DNA from 2 places in the Hydrogenophaga sp. UC242_53 genome. Region 2 is predicted to be linked to the other one. Evidence: predicted binding sites of a transcription regulator. Region 2 holds the regulator's gene; the other holds the start of a gene.
The links. The regulator LexA, encoded in region 2, represses DNA repair genes until DNA is damaged. The targets are predictions, from matches to a motif close to ACTGTATNNNNATACAGT.
Positions count from the first base shown of each region.

Region 1 (3,399 bases), 1.5 Mb from region 2:
CGTGGACAGCGTGTAGCGCCGCAGCAGCATTTCCAGCGAGCGGGTGGACACCGCGCCCGTGGGCAGCACGAAGGCGCCGTCGCGAAAACCCAGCATCAGCACCGGCGAGAGCTCGAAGTCCTCTTCCTTGCGGCGCTGCGACAGCAGCTGGCGCGGCTCGCGGCGGTCGAACAGGTCGCCCCAGTTCACCGCCAGGATCTCGCGCTCGAGCTCGTCCGCCGTCATGCCGCTGGCGTACAGCCCGCCCACGATCGCGCCCATCGACGTGCCCACGATCAGGTCCACCGGCACGCGAGCCGCCTCCAGCGCCTTGAGCACACCCACGTGCGCGAAGCCGCGCGCCCCGCCGCCCGAGAGCACCAGGCCCACGCGCGGGCGCTCGGCCTTCGGCGCGGGTGCCTGCTGCGCCAGCGCGGGTGCGCCGGCCAGCAGCAGGGCGAGCGCGCCGGCGAGGCCATGGACGAGAAGGGCGGTGAGTCGGGCTGGCATGGAACGGCACCTGTGGACAACGGCGGCGCCATGGCGCCCGGAAGCGGCAAGTGTAGGCGGCGGCCGTGTCCCGGGCGTGGCCGGAAACACCCTGTCACGCACCGGTCAGCCCCTGGGCGGCCCGCCTCGAAAAAAGCACGCCCGTTCGTGGTAATTTGCGGGTCCTTTCTTCGCACACTGAGAGACACCCATGAGCGACATCCTCGTCCACACCGAAGCCGGCGTCAGCACCCTCACGTTCAACCGCCCCGACAAGAAGAACTCCATCACCGCCGCCATGTACGGCCAGCTGGCCGACGCGCTGCAGGCCGCGCAGGACGACGCCGCCGTGCGCTGCGTCGTGCTCCAGGGCAACGAGACCATCTTCTCGGCCGGCAACGACATCGCCGACTTCCTCAACAACCCGCCGGCCGGCACGGATTCGCCGGTGTTCCGCTTCCTGCGCGGCATCGCGCAGTTTCCCAAGCCGCTGGTGGCGGCGGTGTGCGGCCCGGCCGTGGGCGTGGGCACCACGATGCTGTTCCATTGCGACTTGGTCTACGCCGGCGACAACGCCGCCTTCTCCCTGCCCTTCGTCAACCTCGGCCTGTGCCCCGAGGCCGCGTCCAGCCTGCTGGTGCCACAGATGCTGGGCTACCACCGTGCGGCCGAGGCGCTGCTGCTGGGCGAGCCCTTCATGGCCGAAGCCGCGCTGGAAGTGGGCCTGGTCAACCGCGTGCTGCCCCCGATGGAGGCGGCCGGTTATGCGCAGGCCGTGGCCCGCAAGCTCGCGGCCAAGCCCATCAGCGCGCTGATCGAGACCAAGCGCCTGATGAAGAAGCACCAGACGCCACAGGTGATGGCCGTGATGGCCGAAGAGGGCGCGAGCTTCGGCCGCATGCTGGGCGAGCCGGCCGCGCGCGAGGCGTTTGGCGCGTTCATGGAGCGCAGGAAGCCGGACTTCTCGAAGGTGTGAGCAGGCCTTTGCTGATCGGCTACGCCGCCTCGATGTCCTGCCCGATGCGCCACAACACGCCCGCCGGGTCGTTCAGGATGAAATCGCGGATGCCCCAGGGCCGGTCTTCGGGCGGCTCGGCGCGCACACCGTAGCGCTCGCCCAACCGCTGCGCCTCGACGTGCGCCCACCATGCGTCCACGTCCTCCACCAGCAAATGCATCATGAGGTTCTCGGCGAAGTCCTTCACGTAGAACTTCGTCAGCAGAAAACTGCTCCTGCCGGCCTCGGTGTGATCGGCGCGCTGTAGGGCAAGACGGCCGCCAAGTGACAGCCGGCGAGCGCCCGGACGAGATACTGTATAAAATTACAGCATGATGTCCGTCGCCCGCAAGATCCGCATCCTCGCGGATGCCGCGAAGTACGACGCCTCCTGCGCCTCCAGCGGCGGCACGCGCCGGGATTCGAGCGACCAGCAGGGCCTGGGGTCGAACGAGGGCATGGGCATCTGCCACAGCTACGCGCCCGACGGGCGCTGCATCTCGCTGCTCAAGATCCTGCTCACCAACTGGTGCGTGTACGACTGCCTCTACTGCGTCAACCGCGTCTCCAGCGACGTCGAGCGCGCCCGCTTCAGCGTGGAAGAGGTGGTGAACCTTACGCTCGATTTCTACCGCCGCAACGTCATCGAGGGCCTGTTCCTGAGCTCCGGCATCATCCGCTCGCCCGACTACACCATGGAGCAGCTCGCGGAGGTGGCCCGCCAGCTGCGCGAGGTGCACGGCTTTCGCGGCTACATCCACCTCAAAACCATCCCCGATGCCGACGAGGCCCTGCTCGCGCGCGCCGGGCGCTACGCCGACCGCCTCAGCATCAACATCGAGCTGCCCAGCCAGGACTCGCTCGACGCGCTCGCGCCGGGCAAGAGCAGCCAGCAGATCCGCCAGTCGATGGCCGGCATCCGCCTGAAGCTGGACGAAGCGCGCGAGCAGAAGACGCAGGCGCAACAGATCCGCTCCTTGCCCGGCCGGCCCGCCGCCAGCGCGCCACCGCCGCGCTTCGCGCCCGCCGGCCAGAGCACGCAGATGATCGTCGGCGCCGACGCGTCGGACGACCGCAGCATCCTGCAGGTCAGCGCCGGGCTCTACGCGGGCTACCGCCTCAAGCGCGTCTACTACTCCGCCTTCAGCCCGATCCCGCACGCCAGCGCCCGGCTGCCCGGGCAGGCCGCGCCGCTGGTGCGCGAGCACCGCCTGTACCAGGCCGACTGGCTGATGCGTTTCTACGGTTTCGACGCGAGCGAACTCGTGCTGCCCGGCGGCATGCTGTCCATGGACATGGACCCCAAGCTCGCCTGGGCCCTCGCGCACCCGGAGTGGTTCCCGGTGGATGTGAACCGCGCGCCGCGCGAGATCCTGCTGCGCGTGCCCGGGCTGGGCGCGCACTCGGTGCAGCGCCTGCTCGACGCGCGGCGCGTGCGCCAGGTGCGGCGCGCCGACATGGAGCGCCTGGGCACGGCGGGCCGCAAGGCGCTGGACTTCGTGCACCTGCCGGACCACCGGCCCGGCGCGGTGCCGCTGGCCCCCCTCGCTCGGCCACGGTCTCGCTCACCCGCCGTGGGCGAGCAACCCGATCTGTTCGGCTGGGCCGAAGCGCCCGCCGCTGCCTGAGACGCCCATGCGCTGGCAGATCGAGTACGACGCCAACGACGTGCCCGCCTCGCTGCGCGCGCTGTCGGCGCTGATCGCCTGCGGTGCCGAGCCGCGCGACGTGGTGTGGCGCGACGGCACCGAAGGGCAGGGCGATCTGCTGGGCGAGGACGCGGCTTCGCCCACCAGCGCACCGCCGCCCGAAGCCGTGCCCCTGCGCGCCCTGCGAAACCTGCCGGCCGAGGCCATGGACCTGGCCGACACGGTGGCGCAGCACGCGCACCCCGAGCGCTTCCGCCGGTTGCACGAGCTCGCGCTGGATGTGAA
Region 1 is NZ_CP170552.1:3,834,598-3,837,996, reverse strand. It holds gene ACFJI0_RS19315 (patatin-like phospholipase family protein) at 1-489, opposite strand, end outside; gene ACFJI0_RS19310 (enoyl-CoA hydratase) at 680-1,444, shown strand; gene ACFJI0_RS19305 (VOC family protein) at 1,464-1,673, opposite strand; gene ACFJI0_RS19300 (putative DNA modification/repair radical SAM protein) at 1,801-3,093, shown strand; gene ACFJI0_RS19295 (UdgX family uracil-DNA binding protein) at 3,101-3,399, shown strand, end outside.
Region 1: a site for LexA is predicted at 1,780-1,797, ahead of ACFJI0_RS19300 (putative DNA modification/repair radical SAM protein). Genes of this name have one in related genera too.

Region 2 (3,399 bases):
AGCCGAACACCCGCAGTTCCAGCAGCGTCAGGTTGCCGAGCAACAGCGCCACGCCCAGCAGATGGGCCACTTCCAGCATGGGGTACGCCCAGGCGTGGGCACCGAGCGCGGCGAACATCGCGTCATTCCATCAGCAGGTCCAGCGCCAGCGCCAACCGGGCCTTGACCGGCGAGAGCCCGGCCGAGTGCGCGAATGGCAGGCCAGCGTGCGGCACCACCCTTCCGCGCGCACAACGCGTCGCCAGCACCACCCGCACCCGTTGTGCCTGCGCGGCATTCAGCGCATCGGTCAGCGCCTGGTGAACGGTACCGTTGCCCGTGCCGGCCACCACGATGCCCCGCAAGGGACGGGCGGCGCCTGGCGCCATCAAGGCCCGCACCAGGCTGCCGTCCGCGTCGGCATGGCTGGTCACCAGTTCGACCCGAGGCAGGGCGTCGGCCGCCAGGAAGCGGGCCAGCGGGGCTGGATCGTGGGAAGCAACGGAGGCGCCCCGGGATCGGAAACGGCGCACCTCCCCCTCCTCCACACAAGCCAGCGGCCCCGCGTCTCCAGAGTCAAAAGCGTCCAGGCGGTAGGTGTGCTCCTTCGCCACCTCCAGCGCGCCGTGCACCTGTCCGGCACACACCACCACCACGCCGGCCTCCCCATGCCGCACCACGGCCAGCGCGTCGGCAAGGTTCTGCGGCCCATCCGGCACCAGCGCGGAAGCCGGGCGCATCGCGCAGGTCAGCACCACAGGCTTGGTGGGTTGGAGCAGGCGCTGCAGCACGAACGCCGTTTCCTCCAGGGTGTCGGTGCCGTGCGTCACGATCACCGCCGACACCTGGGGATCGTCCAGATGCGCCTGGAGCCGTGCCGCCAGGGCCTGCCACACCGGCAGGCCCATGTCCTTGCTGTCGATCTGGGCGACCTGCTCCACCTCCAACGGCACGCCGGCCAAAGCCGGAACGGCCGCCACCAGATCGGCCACGCCGACCTGCCCCGCCACGTAGCCCACGTTGTCGCCCGCCTGCGCCGCACGCCCGGCGATGGTGCCGCCCGTGCCCAGGATCACGAGCCGCCGGCCCTGATTTGTGTCCACCACTTGCCAATCCTTGAAAACTGGTTAAAAATACAGATACTGGATAAGAAAACAGGTATCAGCCACTTCCCGCATTGTTCCTGTCTTCCCAGATGGCGTTCCCCTTGGCCACCACGTTCACGACGAGGTCCTCATGCTCGACATGCCCCATACCGCACCGAAGCTCACCGCCCGGCAGCAACAGATTCTGGAATTGATCCAGACGGCGATCGCACGCACCGGCGCACCGCCCACCCGTGCCGAAATCGCCAGCGAACTCGGGTTCAAGTCGGCCAATGCCGCCGAAGAGCATCTGCAAGCGTTGGCACGCAAGGGCGTGATCGAACTGGTCAGTGGCACTTCGCGAGGCATCCGCCTGCGCAGCGAAGACCTGCAGTCCATCAACGATTCGCGCGGGCGCCAGCTTACACTGCCGATCCCCAGCCTGGCCCAGCTGGTGCTCCCCCTGATCGGTCGCGTCGCAGCCGGTTCGCCCATCTTGGCGCAGGAGCATGTGGACCAGACCTACCAGGTCGAGCGCAGCCTGTTCCAGCGCACGCCCGACTACCTGCTCAAGGTGCGTGGCATGTCCATGCGCGACATCGGCATCATGGACGGCGATCTGCTCGCCGTGCAGGCCACGAAGGAAGCCAAGAACGGCCAGATCGTGGTGGCCCGCCTGGGTGACGACGTCACCGTCAAACGCTTCATGCGGCGCCAGCACCTGATTGAATTGCACGCGGAAAACCCCGACTACAAGACCATCGTCGTCGAACCGGGCGAGCCATTCGAAATCGAAGGACTCGCCGTGGGCCTGATCCGCAACAGCTTCCAGCTCTGACCGATCCCGGTCCGTGTCGCCTCAGCAGGTGGCGGGCGTTTGGTCCCGGTGGGTGCACAACCCACCACAAGGACACATCCCTGCGAAGGCGTTTGATTTTGCAATCCTGCCTGTGTTCAACCCCACCCAATGGAGTTTCGCATGGGAAAAATTTTCAACACCAACACGTGGCGCGCCCCTTTGCAGTTGATCGACTGCTGGTTGCCCTCTCCCGCCCTTCGCCGGGCAACGGCCGCCAACGAGCCCGTGCGCACGCAGGTTGTACAGCGCTTTGCGCGTGCCGGGTGGCTCAAGCGCGCCAGCACGGCCCGCAGTCCACTTGTCTTGCGGGCCGTGCCACCGGCAGCGGACCCTGTGCCTCGCGTGCGCGTGCTGCAGCAGACCGGCCCCGCGGCGGCGCACCGGGCCGGTGTCAGGCTGGTGATCTCGGGCCGCATCAACGATGTGTGCGCCGAACTCGATCGACTGGCCGACCAGGAACGCCAGCTGTCCACGCGCGCGGCCTGAACTCGGCCGCCGCCAGCGAGCACACGGCCATCCTCCAGGCTCCCGGCGCGCCGTGCCTGCTTGTAACCAGGGGTCAGCGGCCCGGAAGGCCTGGGAGGTGAAGGCACAATAGGGTCATGAATATTGTGATCCTTGATGACTATCAGGACGCTGTGCGCAAACTGCGGTGTGCCGAGAAACTGGAGCCTTACCCGGCCAAAGTCTTCACCAACACGGTCAAGGGCGTGGGCCAGCTGTCCATCCGATTGCGCGATGCCGATGTGCTGGTCCTGATCCGGGAACGCACCGCCATCACCCGTCAACTGGTTGAAAAACTCCCCCGGCTCAAACTCATCGCCCAGACCGGGCGCGTGGGCGGGCATGTGGACGTCAATGCCTGCACCGAGCGTGGCATCGCGGTGGCCGAGGGCGTGGGTTCACCCGTCTCCACCGCCGAGCTCACCTGGGCCCTGATGCTTGCGGCCATGCGCCGCATCCCGCAATACGTCTCCAACCTCAAGCATGGCGCCTGGCAACAGGCCGGGCTGAAGGCTGCTGCCATGCCCGCCAATTTCGGCGTGGGCATGGTGTTGCGTGGCAAGACGCTGGGCATCTGGAGCTACGGCCGCATCGGGCAGATGGTGGCAGGTTACGGGCGGGCCTTCGGCATGCGCGTGATCGTGTGGGGCAGCGAAGAAAGCTGTGCCCGCGCCGCGTCCGATGGTTTCGATGTGGCCCCCAGCAAGGCAGCCCTGTTTGAAACGGCCGACGTGCTGAGCCTGCACTTGCGGCTGAGCGAGAGCAACGCGGGCTGTGTGACACCCGAAGACCTCGCCGCCATGAAGACCTCCGCGCTGTTGGTCAACACCTCCCGCGCCGAGCTCATCCAGCCCGAGGCGCTGATCGCCGCGCTGAACCGGGGTCGCCCGGGCATGGCCGCGATCGACGTGTTCGAATCCGAGCCCATCCTGCAAGGCCATGCCCTGCTGCGGCTCGAAAACTGCATCTGCA
Region 2 is NZ_CP170552.1:2,286,945-2,290,343, forward strand. It holds gene ACFJI0_RS11405 (hypothetical protein) at 1-118, opposite strand, end outside; gene ACFJI0_RS11410 (asparaginase) at 123-1,082, opposite strand; gene lexA (transcriptional repressor LexA) at 1,225-1,902, shown strand; gene ACFJI0_RS11420 (hypothetical protein) at 2,257-2,409, shown strand; gene ACFJI0_RS11425 (D-2-hydroxyacid dehydrogenase family protein) at 2,526-3,399, shown strand, end outside.